DNA from 3 places in the Roseovarius sp. M141 genome. Region 2 is predicted to be linked to each of the others. Evidence: riboswitches for the same ligand, from Rfam matches in the RefSeq annotation. Region 2 holds a riboswitch; each other region holds the start of a gene.
What was found. A riboswitch is a leader RNA that binds a small molecule or an ion and turns the genes downstream of it on or off. The one in region 2 is predicted to bind cobalamin.

Region 1 (5,703 bases), on a different contig from region 2:
TCTTTGGTTACAACCAGCGGGACGTGGCGGGGATCCTTGCCATGATCCGGTCGCTGGGGGCGCTGGTTGGTGTGGCGGATCGCGCCGAAGCGCTGGCCGCCGGATATGAGGCACGGCTGGCTGGGATCGCGGCGCGCGCCAAGGGCCGGGCGCGGCCGGTCGTTTATTTCGAAGAATGGGACGAACCGATGATTTCGGGTATCCGCTGGGTCAGCCAACTGGTCGAGATCGCGGGCGGGCGCGATGCCTTTCCCGAACTATCCGCGCAAAAGGCCGCAAAGGACCGGATCCTGACCTCCCGGCAGGTGATCGACGCGCGGCCCGATATTATCCTGGCCTCATGGTGTGGCAAGAAGGTGCGTCCCGAAAAGATCGCTGCGCGCCCCGGCTGGGACACGATTCCGGCGGTGCGGAACGGGCGCATTCATGAAATCAAGTCGCCGCTGATCCTCCAGCCCGGCCCGGCGGCGTTGACCGACGGGCTGGAGGCAATCTGTGACGCGCTGGGCTAAAGCGTTTCGCCCTAGACCCGGGGCACTCGGTTAAGGTGAAACGCGTGCAACGCTCGTAGGTTGCGCTGCGTTACACCTCGACCGTGACGGGGCCAATCGGATTGGAGCAGCAGGCGAGGATGTATCCGTCGGTGATGTCTTCGTCGGAAATACCGCCGTTATGTACCATATGCACGTCGCCCGATGTCTTGCGGACCTTGCAGGTACCACAGACGCCAAACGTGCATCCCGAGGGGATGTTCAGCCCGTTTGCCTTGGCGGCGGCCAGGATCGTATCGGTCTCGGCCACCTTGGCGGTCACGCCGGACAGGGCAAAGGTGACTTCGGCCCGGATATCCTCGTCCGGTACGACATCGTCGATGGGGGGCGCGTCTGCGGGCACCGCAACAGGCGCCTGAAAGTTCTCCTGATGGTAGTGGTCCATGTCGAAACCCAGACCCTGAAGCGCCTCACGCACGGCCTGCATGAACGGATCAGGCCCGCAGCAGAACACTTCGCGTTCCAGGTAATCGGGCGCCATCAGGCCCAGCATCAACTGGTTGATCTGACCGCGATACCCCGTCCAGGGGGCGTAGCGGTCGGGCGCTTCGACGACCCAGTGCAAGTCGAGGCCGGGCACGCGGCTGGCCATATGCTCCAGCCGCTGGCGAAAGATGATCTCGGAGGGGCGACGCGCGCAGCTGACGAATACGATGTCCGGCTCGGTGCCCAGATCGAACATCCATGTCGTCATCGACATCAACGGCGTAATGCCTGACCCGGCCGAGATGAACAGATATTTCTCGGCCGCAACAGTCGTATGGGTGAACAGCCCGGCAGGACCCATGACACGCAGGCGCGTGCCGGGCGTCAGATGGTCCAGCATCCAGCGGGTGCCGATGCTACCCTTCTGCGCCTTGACTGTGATCGAAATCGACCGCGGCCGCGACGGCGAGGACGAGATCGTATAGGTCCGGTGCACCGCGCCGCCCGGCACCGGCAGTTCCAGCGTCAGGAACTGGCCGGGCCGAAAGTCGAACAGCGCGCCCGATGGCGCCCGAAATGTGAATGTCGCCGTGTTCGGCATCTCGGGGATGACCGACACGCATTCCAGCGATTCGTCTTGGTGCCAGATACTGCTGGACTCGGGGGGGAGATCTTTCATCGTTCGTTTACTCCGCTACCATGGTCGCGGGGTCGTTGCGGCGCGCCATCATGTTGCAATACCAATCGACAAAACCCATGACGCCGCTTTCGTGGATCGGCGAATAGGGCCCCGGCTCGTAGGCGGGGGAATTGATGCCGTGCTGATTGTCCTCGACCACGCGGCGGTCCTCGTCATTGGTGGCGACCCAGACTTCCGTCAGGCGCTTCACGTCGTAGTCGACGCCCTCGATCGCGTCCTTGTGAACCAGCCATTTTGTCGTGACCTCTGTCGTCGTCTCTGTCAGGGGGTTGACCCGAAAAACCACGGTGTGATCAGGCAGGAAGTGATTCCAGGTGCTGGGATAATGATATTTCAGCAGCGTGCCAGCCGTGTCGTCCTGTACCCGGCCCAGAATGCGCTTACTGGCGGGCTGAAGGTCCATGGTAAAGCTCTTGGCCCCCGGCAACAGCGGCATCCGCGCCAGCCGGTACTGTATGTCCTCGGCCATGCGGAATTGCGACGGATATCCCTGCGCCTCCAGCCGGTCGAAATGAGCCTGAAGATGCGGCGGAGCCTCGCCGTCGGTGATGCCCGTTACGGTCGGATCGTCGGTGAACGACCGGCAGAGGCCCGGGTGATTGCCACCACAGTGATAACATTCGCGGTTATTTTCCCACACCAGTTTCCAGTTGCCGTTCTCGACAATGCTGGACTCATACGCGACCTTGGCATCGCTCAGATCATGCACTTCCAGATAGGGGCGGGCGAGGTCTTCGAAGGTGTCGAAATCGGGTGCCTCATCGGCAAGGCAGATATAGATCAGCCCGGCCAGATCGCGGCAATGCACGGTTTTCAGACCATGGCGCGACGGGTCGAAATCACTGCCCATTTCGCGCGCCCACAGCAGGCGGCCGTCCAGCTCGTAGGTCCACTGGTGGTAGGGGCAGACCAGCTTGGGCGCGCTGCCCTTGGCTGCCTTGCATATGATTGACCCGCGATGCCGGCAGGAATTGTGAAAGGCGCGGATGACGCCATCGGTGCCCTTGACCACGATCACGCCATAGGCGCCGATCTGCAATGTCACGTAGGCGCCCGGCTTGGGCAGCTCGCATGCGGGCACGGCGAACAGCCATTCGCGGTAGAACAGCGCGTCCATGTCAGCGGCAAAGATGCCGGGGTCGGTGTAAAAGGGCTGCTCCAGCGCGTGGCCCGGCCTGCGCCGCGCCAGAAGGGTGTCGATCGAAGGGCTCATCTGGCGGTCTCTCCTGCCGCACGTGGCGGCTGTTGGTCCGGGAAGCGGCCGACACCTTACCGGGGGGCGCCAAAACAGCTGCCAGACCCGAGACAGGCGCCCGCACCGCCACCCGCGGTTTAGCGTCTTGCAAGGCTGGTTTGCGGGCTTGATCCGTGCCGAATGGCTGGAGCGCGATACCATTGCCGGGGCATTGCCCGGTGGTCATTATCGCGCCCGGCCGCGGATCCTACCGTTGCGGGGGCAGCGCCGGTGTCTGACCGGCTTCCCAATTCTCCGGCCCTCGCGGAACGGCACCTTGCAGGCACAGCCCTACGCCGTTTGCATGCCCGAAGATCACCGGATTGCGACCTTCGGCGCTGGAAAACAGACATCGGTGCGCATGACGTAGAGGCCGCTATGTTGAAAGCACCAAACGCACGGTTTGGCCGGCCCCAGCAGGCGGCGGAAGGTCCATCCGCCCGCCCAGCCGCTCGACCGCGCTGGCCACAATAGCAAGGCCCAAACCGCTGCCGCCCTGCCGTGCGCCGGGGGGGCGATAGAAGCGCTCGGTGATTCGGCCCAGTTGCGCGGGTGCGATGCCCGGACCTTGGTCCTGGACGCTGATCGAGACGCCATCGGCGCACCGTTCTAAGCATATCCGCACGGTGCCGCCCTCGGGCGATGCGGCGATGGCGTTCTCCAGCACATTGCGCAGCGCCGCATGCACCAGATAGGGAACGGTGCGAATTGTCACACCGTCGCCTGTCACGTTGATCTGTACGCCGTGCCGCGCTGCTATCGCGCCAAGATCGCGCACCACGTCCGTGATCAGCGCATTCAGATCGGCCGGTGCCGACGTGTCGGCATGACGTTCGACCGCGGCCAGTTCCAGCAATTGACGCACCAGACGGTCGGTGCGGTCCACCGAATGTTCGATGGTTTGCAGGGCGTGGCGGCGAGTGTCCTCATCTTCTGCGATTCGGGCGATCTGCGCCTGCATGCGCAGGCCCGCCATCGGCGTTTTCAGCTCATGCGCGGCGAAGGCGACGAAATCACGTTCGGTCGCGCGCACGGCTTCGACTTCGGCAAAGAGGCGGTTCAGCGCGCGGCGAACGGGACGTATTTCGCGCGGCGCAGGGCCGACGGGGAGGGGGCTGAGATCCTGAGGGTTGCGTGCCCGCAGGCCCTGCGCCAGCCGGTCCAGAGGCTTCAGACCGCGCCCGACGCTGAGCCAGATCAGCGCGGCAAGCAGCGGCAGAACCACCGCAGCCGGTACGGCAAAACCCGTCATGACATCGCGCACCAGCCGGTCGCGCACCTCGACCGCGTCGCCAACCATGACGCGCACGCCCAGTTCGGGATTGACGGTGGCATAGACGCGCCACAGCTCGCCATCGACCATTGTTTGGGAAAAACCTGTCTGAGTAGAACTGGTCAGGCGGGCGCTGGGGGCGCCTTCGGACCGGCCCAGCAGCCCCCCCTCCAGTGACCAGATCTGGCAGGACAGCTGCCGCGAATAGCGCGTGCCATCCGGCGTGGGCAGGGAGAGCGGGCCGGGGGAGCCTGCTGTCACGTCAATCCGCCGGTCCGAGATCAGCGACGACACCATCGTCGCCGCCTCGCGCAGGCGGGCGTCCAGCACCTTTTCGACCTCGCCGCGCGTCGAATGGTCGATCCACAGGACTGCCGACAACCAAACCAGCCCGGTCGCCGCCGAGAGCAGAAGGAACAGGCGTACTTTCAGGGACATGCACGCGGTCCCCCCTCGGGTGCCAGACGGTAACCCAGGCCGCGCACCGTTTCGATATAGCCGCGTCCCAGCTTGGCCCGTAGATGGTGAATGTGCACCTCGATCGTGTTGCTTTCGACGTCCTCCTGCCAGCCATAGAGCCGGTCCTCGATCCGGGATTTCGACAGGATGTGGCCGGGCCGCTCGATCAGCGCGTGCAGCACTGCAAATTCGCGGCGCGAAAACCGGATGTCGGTGCCGTGGAATGCGCCGCTTTGCGCGGCCGGATCCAGCACCAGACCGTTCCACTGGATGACCGGTGCCGCGCGCCCCTCGCGGCGGCGCAGGATCGCGCGCAGCCGCGCCGACAGCTCGTCCAGATCGAAGGGCTTGCCAAGGTAATCGTCCGCGCCCGCATCCAGCCCGTCCACCCTGTCGCGCGTCTGGTCGCGCGCGGTCAGCAGCAGGACGGGTGTCCCTATCCCATTGGCGCGCAGGGCCTTCAGCAGGTCCAACCCCGATCCGTCAGGCAGCATGAGGTCCAGCACCACCGCTGCGAAATCCGACGTTTCCAGCGCAGCGCGGGCATCGGCCAGCGTGCGGACGGGTTCCGGCGTGAACCCCTTCAGGCGCAGCCCCACCACCAGCCCATCTGCCAGCACCGCGTCGTCTTCGACTATCAAGATCCGCATGATTGCTCCATAAGGTGCAGGTGGGGCGCCTGCCTTAAGGTTTGCTTAAGGCCGCCATCCTAACCGGGCGCCATGACAGTTCATAAAGCCATATCCCTTGCCAGTCTCATAGCCAAGCGAGCGCTGCAATGAACGGCGTCGCCCTCGGGCCGCTGGTCATGGACGCCTCGCGCCTCGCCTTTGTTACGGCGGCTATGGCTTTCCTTTTGATCGCTGATTTCCGCGGCTTTGGCGCCGCAGCAAGGGCACGGCGGCACGGCGGGTCGCGCTGGGCGTTTGCCGTTTTCGCTGCGTGGATTATCGGCGCGCGGTTAGGCTTCGTCCTAGTAAATTCGGCCAGTTTCGCGGCGCAGCCTTGGGACGCGCTCAAGCTGTGGCAGGGCGGTTTTGCGCCATGGTACGGGGCAATC
Region 2 (5,703 bases):
AAGCGCGGAGGTGCCGGACGATCCCCGCCACCTCCTGGCCAGAGGTCGCCCGGGTCATCGGCGAGTGCGCTCCGGAATGGGTCTTCCCCTCGAGAACGTCGCCGGGCACATCACCCTCGGCCTTGAAACCAGTGCTGCGAGAGCTTTGGGACATAAGCTACCGCCTGCGGCGGGCGTTCAGCGCGGCAGAAGTCGGCGCGCCGCACCAGCGACAGCGCATCTTCATCCTGGCCCACACCGATGAGCCTGCATCCCGGCACCGCCAGTTACAATCTGGCAGGCAACAGCGACCTTGACGGTGCAGCAAATGCAGCCGTTGGCCAGTTCCACAATGTTTTCCGCAGGGCAATCCTCATCCGCACAGGATGTCAAAATGTCGCCGTCGACGCCGACGGTGCCGAATTCGTTGACCAGCACAGCATGCTGACGCCCCTTTGAAATGGGTCATCAGGTGGCGGATCAGCGTAGTTTTGCCCGAGCCGAGAAAGCCGGTGATCACGGTCACGGGGATTTTGGCAAGGTCGGTCATTTGGGGGGCCTCCATCGGGGGAATACGGGCAAAGGCTTTTTTGCTTGCGGAAAAACACTGGGGCGTTCACGCCACGGCACAAGGCCATCGGCGGAGGCGGCATAAGCGGCGGCACCTGCAAGGGATTTCGACACTGTCGGCACGGCTCAGCCGTCCATAGATGTAGGTCCATTTTCCGGGCGACGACAGTGCAACAGTCGCCCCTGTGAACAGGCCGACAGGCATTCAACCGGCACGATCTGCACCCTTCCGGCGCACCTGGCTCGGTCAAGGCTGCGTGCAGCAATGCGCCGGGGCGTGGCGCATCGTCCTGTGGCACCTCGCCAGCGCGGCAAGTCATGCAGACATGCAAGGAAGCGGTCATTGGCGGGTCTCCTTTCTGGAGATCAAAAGGCGCATGGCGGGCTTCCGGTATTCGCTGACGCAACGGTCACTCCTCAACGAAAAAGCGTCGTGATGGCGGCAAAAAGCGTCCCGTCCACGGCAAGCGGGCCGTGGGTGTTGCTGTTCAGCGTGACCAAAACGATCACCTCGCCTGGTGGCAGACGTGGAAGATGCATCCATGCGCCATAAAGACGGCCCAGCTTTTCACCGTTGACATAAACATGCGCATGCCCCTCGCCCGGCACATCCACCAGGCCGACGGCCCGGCGTGAAGGTGAAGTTTCCGGCATGAACCTGAAGGTTGTAGCCCTCGATCTGGATCGCGGGGTCAGCTCAATTGCAACCTCGTGGCGCACGGAGTGCGGGGCACCTCAAGCGCAGTGGTGTGCGCGATATCTGCGCGCTGCCGCTGTGGCCCCCCCTTAGTCATGCCGCCATGCACAGCAGCATAACCGTGATCGTGCCCCATCAAAAGTGACCCCACTGCCCGCAGCAAGCGTGAAGCCTATTCCGCCACCGAACACCAGTCCGATGATGAAAAAGACCAAGCGCCCTGTTCATGCGCCAACTCTCGCTGTGTCGTGCGCCTCCTCCCGCCGCCAAAAATAACCGGCGAAGGCGCCCAGCAACACCCACGCGGCCAAACCGACGCCCGCGGCCCGCGCCGCGAAGAGGGCAGCGATTTCTGGTGGCACTGTGCCACTAAAGCTGTCCGGCTCTGGCGCGCCGATCAAATGAGGTGCTGCCAGCAAGACCACGGCCAGACCCCGAAGCGCCCAATTGCGCGCAAACGCAAGCAGCCACAGCGCCACCCCCGCCGACACGACCGTGGCAAAACCACCAGACCTGCCTCGCACCCACCTCTGCCGCCGCCACGCCCGGAACCTCGGGCGCAAGCGTAAAGGCCGGGGCAGGGTGGAATGTGACGAAGCCCGCAATGCCCCAGATCATCCCCATGCGCCCATCTATCTGCGCGCCGCGCCCCTCGGCCACTGACATCATCGCCAGCAGGAGCAAGCCATAGCCCGTATAGGTCAGCATCGTGAAGATCACGCTCAGCCCGTCACGAACCGCATCAAACCCCGGCAACACCGGATGCGCGGTGACCGGATCGGCCCCGAAATGCAACAGTTCTCCACGCTCATAAAGCTCCGCATGCAGCAAAAACAGGCTGCACGAATGCCAACTGTAGCAGACCGGCAATCAAGCCAGCTACAGCACCAGCGAACAACGCGCTGGTCAAAAATTTAGAGAACATCCGTTAGTGGCAGGGAAAGCCGGTGGCGTGACGCACATCGTGGGCGGCGTCATGCAACGCCGGAGGCCTGAACGTGGCCTGTCAGGGTAATAATCGCCAGTCCCAGAACTGCCGCGAAAAGCGCGGGCAATATATCAGCGCGCAACTTGCCATGGGATTGGCCCTGAACTTGGGTCAGTGTAGTCATTGTAGCTCTCCTTACCGTCCACCCGACGGCATCGCGTTTCAATCGTGCTTGGCAGGTCTCCTGGCTCGCGGGTCGTGGCTGTTTGCCCGCCTTCCCCACCGCACCCGTCGTCGGGTTTGGCAAGTGGCATGAGGGGCAACAGCTCACCGCTTACAGTCGCGGGGGCGGCTCCAGCTTCGGGCGGCTGCCCTTACTGAATTCCCCTGTTAGGTTCCACACATTTCTGCGCTTTTCGGAACACCAAGCCTGCTCATATAACCAGTTTGGTTTCGCATAGGCAATACGATTTTCGCTGTGTCGCGAAGCCAGACTGTTTCACAAGGAATTTCCGGTGGTAAGGTGTGCAATCTTCCCGGAAGTAAGGTGCTTCATTAGCAAAACTTGTTTGGCAAGACGCATGAGGAGATACTGATTGAAAACGAGCAGAAACACGACCGCGCGGTCATCTCGATGCTACGGCAGGCCGAAGGCGGCGTGCCGCTTGCCAACCTTCGGTCGCAAGAATTATCTCTTCATGGGGCAAAAAGGACGGCGGTAAAGTCGCAGCCATCGCCTACACGCTTATCGAAACCGCGCGCATGAACAGCGTCGACCCAGATGTTTGTCTTCACTGAGTGCTCGACCGCGTCGCAGATCACAAGATGCCCCGCCGCGACGACCTCATGCCGTGGGACTGGGCGGCGGAATAAGTGTCAACAACAGTCAGACGGGACGTGTGTGGACGCCGCCAGCTGCCGCCCTCGGGACCGCGATGCTCTCGCTCGGCGCCTGCACAGTGGTTCTGATGTTCGCCAGAGCGTCCGCCCGCCATTGATGGAGTACAGCCGAGCCGAACAGTCAGGGATGGCCGACGAGATTGAAGCGTCACCTGAGGGCGCGATGATGATCGACTGGCTGGCGGATTACGCCGTGACGCGGGACCAGGCACGGGCTTGCGGATGATCTGGACGGACAGGTCGGATATAACCCCCGTAAAGTAATATGCGGCGGGACCGCCTAGAGATAGGCCCGATTTGTTTCACAAGGTTGCGTTTTCAATCGGCCGCGGGAAATTCCACGCATCTGATAACGCCACACTGCATCATCGCACGCCATGGCCGAAGAGTACCGCGTCAGGGTCACCGGGTCATCCAGCACTGGTCAAGCCAGTCCGAAACGCTACCCGGCCAGCCGCGTGACGCACCGCGCGTGTCGGGATGGTTATCGGAAGTGAGGCGGAAGGAGATCATGGCGCGATGCTGCCACGGTTTTTTTTCGCAGGGCCGGTTGCAAATCGGTAAGCGTTATATGGCGGTAATCGGTTCCAGCAAACCGCAAGTCGCGTTTTTTTGCACGCGGTGGCCTGTCGCTGCCCGCTTATGCACGCTGGTGCGGTTTTTCTGGTCCGGTGTTGATGTGGCGTTGATGTAAACCGGACAAGCAAAAGCCCGACTGATTAGGTCGGGCTTTAAGCTTTTGATTTAGCGCTGTTATTTGGTTGCGGGAGTAGGATTTGAACCTACGACCTTCAGGTTATGAGCCGAAATATCTGCGATTCCAATAACTTAGATATTTCAGTGACTTACGCGCCAAGCCTTTGATTCCGCGCATTTTCTACTCCGACGACACCCGACATTGACCGGGTTTCACCGTCACCGACCGCGCCAAAACGGTGTATGCGGGTTGAGGTGGCGTTGAGGTGGCCGATCCCTTATCTCACTGGATCATGATCGCGAACGGCCCTGAGCTGCCATTCATCACGGTCACCATTGCTGCATATAAACGATTGACCTCCCCCCTCCCCACTGAAAAATTCCCGACTGGGGTAAGTCTGTTTCTTTGAAAGGAGGCGGATGAAGGGCTTTGAAACAGAAAAAATATCCGACCAATGCAATCAAGCGATCGTTAGTGACGAGAGTCCGTTACTAACGATCGCGAACTGCGGTTCGGACGATTGTGTGATCACGCCAACAGTGTTTGCGGAATCGGTGTAGGAACATCTATCTGTGACAGGCTGGCCAAGAGAGCCTTGGCATTAGCTAAGCGCACGGCTGTTGCCTTTTCAGGCTTACGTTGAGCCGTTTCATTCCAGGGATCATCGTAACCATCGTGGGCCAAAAAGACCGCAGTAGCGGCCAGCTCCAACTCGATCGAGTCGGCAGCAGCGGCAAGGGTTGCAAGGCTATGGCGTGGGTTGCCTTGTTCAAGTTCTTGAACATTATCAATAGTATACGTGGAATACGTCCCACCCCATGCCGTTTGATCTTGGCGCTCATTGAGGTTTCCAAACAATGCACCAAACTTTGCAGATGAAGCCAACTCTTCACTGAAAGGGCCGTAGTGCTTGTATGCAAAACGAAAGCTATCATCGAGACCCGTCGCAGTAAGCAGGTACGCAATCTTCTGTAACCGCGTCCGACCTACGATCCGACCACCTGCATCTCGAATGAGATTTGTAACTTCTTCTATCCTAATATCGGACATCAGTTGATCTCCCCTTCAACAATATCTTTTATTACCTGTAAGGCTTCAGCGTCTGATTCATCATAGTATGCGCGAGTCAGCCTATAAACACTCAAAGATTTCACTATCTCGGACCGTTGCCTGATGTCGATCAACTCGCCACCATCGGTACGCACGTTGATCTGCTCAGTATAGCCATTGCTACCACCACCTGCCTTGTAGGGCTTTCGTTCGGCCTCATCTGTGATGATACGGGGAACGACTGCCTCTTGCTTCTTTTCCCATTCTTGTAGCTTCACCACCGCCGAGGCGCAACATTTTTCAATTTTCTCTATATTTTGCAGGTCCATCGAATTGTGGGGGGTCACATCTGTGGGTAATTTCCGCCCGAATGTCATAGCATTTGAAAAGTTTCCGGTTCAGGAGACGATCTGAAAACTCCGAGAGGATTGGATCATCTGCTTCAAGTAAAAGCTGAAGTGCGCCCCAAACAGCCGTGTCGTCTAAAGCCAAGGCTGTTTCGAGGCTCTCAGGTTCCTTGGCAAACTTGATCAGTGGATGGTTCGAAGGTAATCCAGTTTTCCCCACAGCGTCATCTCCAACCAACTCGACGAGTCGAACCAGAACTTCCGCGAATAACTTCTCAGCACCTCGTGTGGTCTTATGAAAATAGATTGTCGGGTAAAGTTGGAATAACCCCAGAACATAAGATTCAGCCGCTTGTATCGCCTTCGGGCCGATTACGAAGGTCGGTACTGAACCAACAGCCATATCGTCAACGCCAGTTGTCACTTCACCAATGTCGAGATTGGCCAACAACCAAGTCAGATCAATGGCAGCATGTTCACTTCCTGTCATCATCCGATCACGCTGCATGTAATCAAGACGGTCTGCGTCAAATTG
Region 3 (5,703 bases), on a different contig from region 2:
CGCAAAGCGCGAACAGCCCTTGGGCCGGGTGGAGCGACAGCGATGAGTGATGCACCCGGCATAATGATCTCGGCCCCGTCCTCGGGGACGGGCAAGACGACGGTGATGCTGGGCCTGTTGCGTGCGCTGGCCGATGATGGGATGCGGGTGCAGCCGTTCAAATCGGGGCCCGATTACATCGACCCGGCGTTTCATCTGGCCGCCGCCGGGCGCGCGTCGTTCAACCTCGATACATGGGCGATGGGCGACGGGCTGCTGAACGCCATCGCGGCGCAGGCCAAGGGCGCCGAGATCTGCGTCGCCGAAGGGTCGATGGGTCTCTATGACGGGGTCGCCACGCGCGGGCAAAGCGGCTTTGGCACCAGCGCCGAAACGGCGTTGCGCATGGGCTGGCCCGTGGTGCTGGTCGTCGACGTCAGCGGACAGGCGCAATCGGCGGCAGCGGCGGCGCTGGGATTCAGGATGTATAACCCGGATGTGCCGTTTGCCGGTGTGATCCTGAACCGGGTTGCGTCGCCCCGGCATGAACGTCTGACGGCGCTGGGCATGGAAAAGGCCGGGCTGACAGTGCTGGGCGCCCTGCCACGGCGCGGTGATCTGACATTGCCCGAGCGGCATCTGGGCCTCATTCAGGCGGTCGAGCATCCCGATCTGGAGGCCGCTATCACAGGTTATGCCACGTTCCTGCGCGAACACGTCGATATAGACGCGATCAAATCGGCGGCTCGCGGCAAGGGCGCGGGACAGGGCGGCAGGTTGCCCCCGCCGCCCGCGCAGCGGATCGCGCTGGCGCAGGATGCGGCGTTTTCGTTCACCTATCCGCATCTGGTCGAAGGCTGGCGCGCGGCGGGGGCCGAGGTGCTGCCGTTTTCGCCGCTGGCGGATGAGGCGCCGGACCCCGGCGCCGATCTGGTCTGGCTGCCGGGCGGTTATCCCGAACTGCACGCAGGTCGGCTGGCGGCGGCGAATACTTTCCGCACCGGCCTGCGGCATCACGCCGAAACGCGGCCCGTGCATGGTGAATGTGGTGGCTACATGGCACTGGGCGCGGCGCTGATCGACAAGGAGGGACAGCGCCACGCGATGGCCGGGCTGCTGGGCCTCGTCACCAGCTATGAGAAACGCAAATTTCATCTGGGCTACCGGCAGGCAGTGCTGCATGCGCCCCTGCCGGGGCACGCGCCCGGCGCCCGGTTGCGCGGGCATGAGTACCACTACTCCACCATTCTGGAACAGCCCGATGCGCCGCTGGCGGCCGTGGGCGATGCCGATGGCAACCCGGTGCCGGAAACGGGGTCGTATCGCGGTCATGTCTCGGGCACGTTCTTTCACCTTATCACGGCGGAGGAGGAGGCATGACCGGTTTCGTCAGCTTTGTCGGGTCCGGCCCCGGCGATCCCGAGCTATTGACCCTGAAGGCGGTGGACCGTTTGAAACGCGCCGATGCGGTGCTGTTCGACGATCTGTCCTCGGGGCCGATCCTGAGCCATGCGCGCAGCGGCGCCGACCTGATCGGTGTGGGCAAAAGGGCAGGGCGGGCATCGCCGCGTCAGCACCATGTCAGCCGTCTGCTGGTTGAATATGCGCAGATCGATCAGCGTGTCGTGCGGCTGAAATCCGGTGACAGCGGCCTGTTCGGGCGGCTGGAGGAAGAACTGATCGCGTTGCGCGAGGCGGGCATTCCCTATGAGATCATTCCCGGCGTGCCGTCGGCCATTGCCGCCGCCGCCGCCGCGGGCATCCCGCTGACCCGCCGCCTGACCGCGCGGCGCGTGCAATTTGTCACCGGCCATGACATCAGCGGTCAGCTGCCGCAGGATATGAACCTGCAAGCGCTGGCCGATCCGATGGCAACGACCGTCGTTTTCATGGGGAAACGGACGTTTCCAAAACTGTATCAGACGCTGCATGCCCACGGGTTGCCCGCCGATACCCCCGCGCTTCTGGCCGAGGATGTCAGTGGTTCCGATCAGCGCCTGACGCGGATGAGCGTCGCGGCGCTGGCTGACCGGCTGAGCAGTGAAATAGGCGAGACGCCAGCGCTGATCCTCTACGGTCCGCTTGCCGAGGGATGATTTAGTCTTTGCGAGAGGCGGCTCTTTGACGTAGCGTCTGGTTACGGCGTCACATCTGTGACTTCAAAGGGAATCGGGTGAAACACCCGGACTGCCCCCGCAACTGTAAGCGGTGAGTGCAAAGGCGAAACCACTGGCCGAATGGCTGGGAAGGGCCGGCGCGCATTGACCCGCAAGTCAGGAGACCTGCCGTGAAACCGAAGGCCGATACGCATTCATTATATCCAACGTCGCCGGAGGGGCGGCATCACAAGGGACTTGTTTCATGCATATCGAACCGGGCGTCGTCGACGGCGCAAAAATGATATTTGCCTATGGCACTGCCGCCGCCGCTGCCGGGTATGCCGTCAAGCTGATCGCGGGCGATCTGGCCACGCACAACGTCGCCTCTTTTGCTGTCCGCACCGTGCTGGCCACCATCGGCGTCTTCATATTTTTCGAACTGATGCCGCATTTCGCCGTCGGCGTGTCCGAGGTGCATTTCATCCTTGGCACGACGCTGTTCCTGCTGCTGGGTTCAGCCCCGGCTGCGCTGGGTCTGGCCGTGGGTCTGCTGGTGCAGGGCATGTTCTTTGCGCCGACCGACATGCCGATGTACTTTGTCAACGTCACGACGCTGCTTGTACCGCTGTTTGCCATCGACGCGCTGGCGCAGCGCATCATCCCGCAGGACCGCGCCTATGTCGATCTGGCCTATGCGGACGTGTTCAAGCTGTCGGTCGCGTATCAGGGCGGCGTCGTCGCCTGGGTCGCGTTCTGGGCGGTCTACGGTCAGGGTTTCGGCGCGGCCAACCTGAACGCCGTCTGGACCTTTGGCGCGGCTTACATGCTGGTCGTTCTGGTCGAACCGATTGCCGATCTGGCCATTCTGGCGGGCGCCAAGGCGCTGCGCGACGGCAGTATCCGGGGGCTGTTCACGCATCGCCTGTATAACGCGTCCTGATCGCAGGTAGATATCTCCGGGTCCAGCGATGGGCCCGGATTTTTTATGGGATGACGCTGTGATTGAAGATCTCTGGCTGATCGGGATCGGGACCGGCAGTCCGGGCCATGTGACGGGCGAGGGGATGCAGGCGCTGCGCGACGCGGCGACGATCCTTGTGCCGCACAAGGGCGCGGGCAAGGACGACCTGGCCGAACTGAGGCGCCGCATCATTGCAGCCAGCGGCACGGCGGCGCGGATCATCACCTTTGACTATCCGGTGCGCGACCCGGACCTGCCGTATATCGAGCGGGTGGACGCATGGCATGATCAGATCGCCGCGCGCTGGCAGGCGGCCCTGGGCCCTGGCGGGGCAGACGGCCCCGTCGCCCTGCTGGTGTGGGGCGATCCATCGCTGTATGACAGCACCATGCGTATCGCCGCGCGCCTGCCTGCGCCGCCTCAGGTCCGCGTGGTGCCGGGGATTACGGCGATTCAGGCGCTGACGGCGGCCCATGCCATCCCGCTGAACACGATAAACGGCCCGGTGCAGATCACCACCGGGCGGCGATTGCGCGATCACGGCTGGCCCGAGGACGCCGAGACGATAGTGGTCATGCTGGATGGCGAATGCAGTTTCCGAAATCTGGACCCAAAGGGCGTCACGATCTGGTGGGGCGCCTTTCTGGGGATGCCGGAACAGGTATTACATCACGGCGCCTTGGCCGATGCCGCGGATCCTATCGAGGCCATGCGCAAGGCCGCCCGCGCCGAACATGGCTGGATCATGGACATCTATCTGCTTCGCAGGAGGTGACGGGTGGTGTCCGGATGAGGACACTGCCATCGCGCGACGCGCCATTTTGCCAATGCTGGCGCGCCGCCGCCCGATCCGGCTTAGCGAACGACAAGCACCGGGATCGGGCTGTGGCTGACGACTTCGGACGTCTGGCTGCCCAGCAACAGACGGCTGATACCGCGTCGGCCATGCGAGGCCATGACGATCAGATCGCATTCCAGGCTTTGGGCGGACTCCAGAATCGCGTCGGCAGCCGAATCGTTGGTGTCCTGGCGCGTTGTGATGTCGACGCCGTGCTTTTCGGCAATCGCCTTGGCCTTGGCCAAAGCGTCCTGGGCGTGGGCCTTCTGGGCGGTGCTCCAGGAGTCCAGCGTTGCCGCGCTTTGCAGCGGGTAGGGTTGGCTGACCTTGATCACGGACACCTGGCTGGCGTTTTCCTTGGCCAGTCTGACACCATGCTCGACCCCCTTCAGCGACAGATCAGAGCCGTCGGTGGGAATCAGAATGTGCTTGTACATGTTTCACTCTCCTCGCGTTGTCGGGTCATCGTGACACATCCCGTCGCTGCAACAATGACATGGCGCAAAGAAGGCCAACAGATTTCGGAATAGGCTGTCATTGACTGCCTGAGATTGGGCAGTGTTCTGCCGGGTGCCGCGAGGCGGTGCCGGAAGTTGATGCCGATCCACGTGGAGGTCGCTACCATCACCCGCAATCATGGTCAGCAGATTTTGAACAGCAAAGGACAACAAGATGGCACGTCACGAAAATACCACCCCTGCGATCGAAGATGCACTGAATGCGTCGCAGGTTCTATTTACAGCGAATCCCCTGTTTCTGCCCCCCCAGAGCAAGCATTTGTTTCAGGCGCAGGAGCGGTTCTGGGACGAAATCGAAACGTTTTCGACAGCCTGGTTTCGCCGCAGGCAGGCTGCAACGCACGCGATAATCGATGCCGGCCGGCGAATCGCCTCCGAAGGTGGCCGCGATCCGGCGCTGATGATCAAGGAAGTGACCGAATTGCAATCCGGCGCCATGGAGCGCCTGACAGCGGATGCCAGAGAGTGCACCGAGATGTTGACGCATTGTGCAGATGCGCTGGCCCGCAATGAAATCACCGCGATTCAGGAAACCGCCGAAAAGACGCAAAGAGCCACGAAAACCGCAAAATCCGACCCTGTTTGAGTGGATACGGCGCGTGGTGGACCCCGGTTTGTCCGGGGTCGATCCTGCACGCCGCATCGTGCACACGATCTAGGGGCCTTCCAGCGCATCACAGGCATGGCGCGCCAGAACCTGTTCCTCATCGGTGGGTAGCATTAGGACCGGCAGGCGGCTGCCGGGTGTCGTCAGCACCGGCCCGCCACCCCCGTTGGCATCGTTGTCCAGCACCGCCCCCAGCCAGTCCAGCGCGCTGACCAGCCGCGCGCGCAACTGGGGGATATATTCAGCCATGCCCCCGGTCAGCACCACGCCGTCCACACCGCCCAAGGCCGCGGCCAGAGATCCGAAATTGCGCCTGCACTGATAGGCAAAGAAATCCACCGCCTCGGCGGCCTCGGGGCGGTCGCTTGCCAGCAGGTCGTTCATCTCGCCGCTGATTCCGGATACCCCCAGCAGGCCCGAGCGTTCGTACAGCATATCGCGCACCTCCTCGGGGCTGTGGCCGCGATCCATGATCAGGTGCAGCACGACGCCGGGGTCCAGCGCGCCGCAGCGCACCCCCATCGGCAGCCCGTCCAGCGCGGTCAGACCCATCGTGGTGGTAACGCTGCGCCCGTTTTCCAGTGCGCACATGCTGACCCCGCGCCCCATCTGCGCGACGATGATCCGCCCCGCCGCCAGTTCGGGATAGGAGCGGCGCAGTTCGTGCGCGATGTAATCATAGGACAGGCCGTGAAACCCGT

Region 1: linked by a shared signal. The riboswitch ahead of FGD77_RS11805 (aromatic ring-hydroxylating dioxygenase subunit alpha) and the one ahead of FGD77_RS22035 (CbtB domain-containing protein) in region 2 are both predicted to bind cobalamin.
Region 3: linked by a shared signal. The riboswitch ahead of FGD77_RS08435 (energy-coupling factor ABC transporter permease) and the one ahead of FGD77_RS22035 (CbtB domain-containing protein) in region 2 are both predicted to bind cobalamin.

The regions. Positions count from the first base shown of each region.
Region 1 is NZ_VCNH01000008.1:1,593,570-1,599,272, forward strand. It holds gene FGD77_RS11795 (cobalamin-binding protein) at 1-512, shown strand, start outside; gene FGD77_RS11800 (hybrid-cluster NAD(P)-dependent oxidoreductase) at 583-1,656, opposite strand; gene FGD77_RS11805 (aromatic ring-hydroxylating dioxygenase subunit alpha) at 1,664-2,890, opposite strand; cobalamin riboswitch at 3,006-3,206, opposite strand; gene FGD77_RS11810 (ATP-binding protein) at 3,288-4,622, opposite strand; gene FGD77_RS11815 (response regulator) at 4,613-5,293, opposite strand; gene FGD77_RS11820 (TlpA disulfide reductase family protein) at 5,422-5,703, shown strand, end outside.
Region 2 is NZ_VCNH01000009.1:225-5,927, forward strand. It holds partial or broken gene FGD77_RS22010 (GTP-binding protein) at 295-529, opposite strand; gene FGD77_RS22565 (hypothetical protein) at 967-1,203, opposite strand; gene FGD77_RS22025 (CbtA family protein) at 1,471-1,725, opposite strand; gene FGD77_RS22030 (CbtA family protein) at 1,616-2,077, opposite strand; partial or broken gene FGD77_RS22035 (CbtB domain-containing protein) at 2,175-2,358, opposite strand; cobalamin riboswitch at 2,391-2,618, opposite strand; partial or broken gene FGD77_RS22040 (transposase domain-containing protein) at 2,852-3,047, shown strand; gene FGD77_RS22045 (hypothetical protein) at 4,300-4,821, opposite strand; gene FGD77_RS22050 (hypothetical protein) at 4,821-5,150, opposite strand; gene FGD77_RS22055 (HD domain-containing protein) at 5,122-5,703, opposite strand, start outside.
Region 3 is NZ_VCNH01000008.1:883,710-889,412, forward strand. It holds gene cobM (precorrin-4 C(11)-methyltransferase) at 1-50, shown strand, start outside; gene FGD77_RS08425 (cobyrinate a,c-diamide synthase) at 43-1,359, shown strand; gene cobA (uroporphyrinogen-III C-methyltransferase) at 1,356-2,075, shown strand; cobalamin riboswitch at 2,103-2,284, shown strand; gene FGD77_RS08435 (energy-coupling factor ABC transporter permease) at 2,341-3,018, shown strand; gene cobF (precorrin-6A synthase (deacetylating)) at 3,077-3,814, shown strand; gene FGD77_RS08445 (universal stress protein) at 3,895-4,314, opposite strand; gene FGD77_RS08450 (hypothetical protein) at 4,550-4,981, shown strand; gene FGD77_RS08455 (acetate/propionate family kinase) at 5,051-5,703, opposite strand, start outside.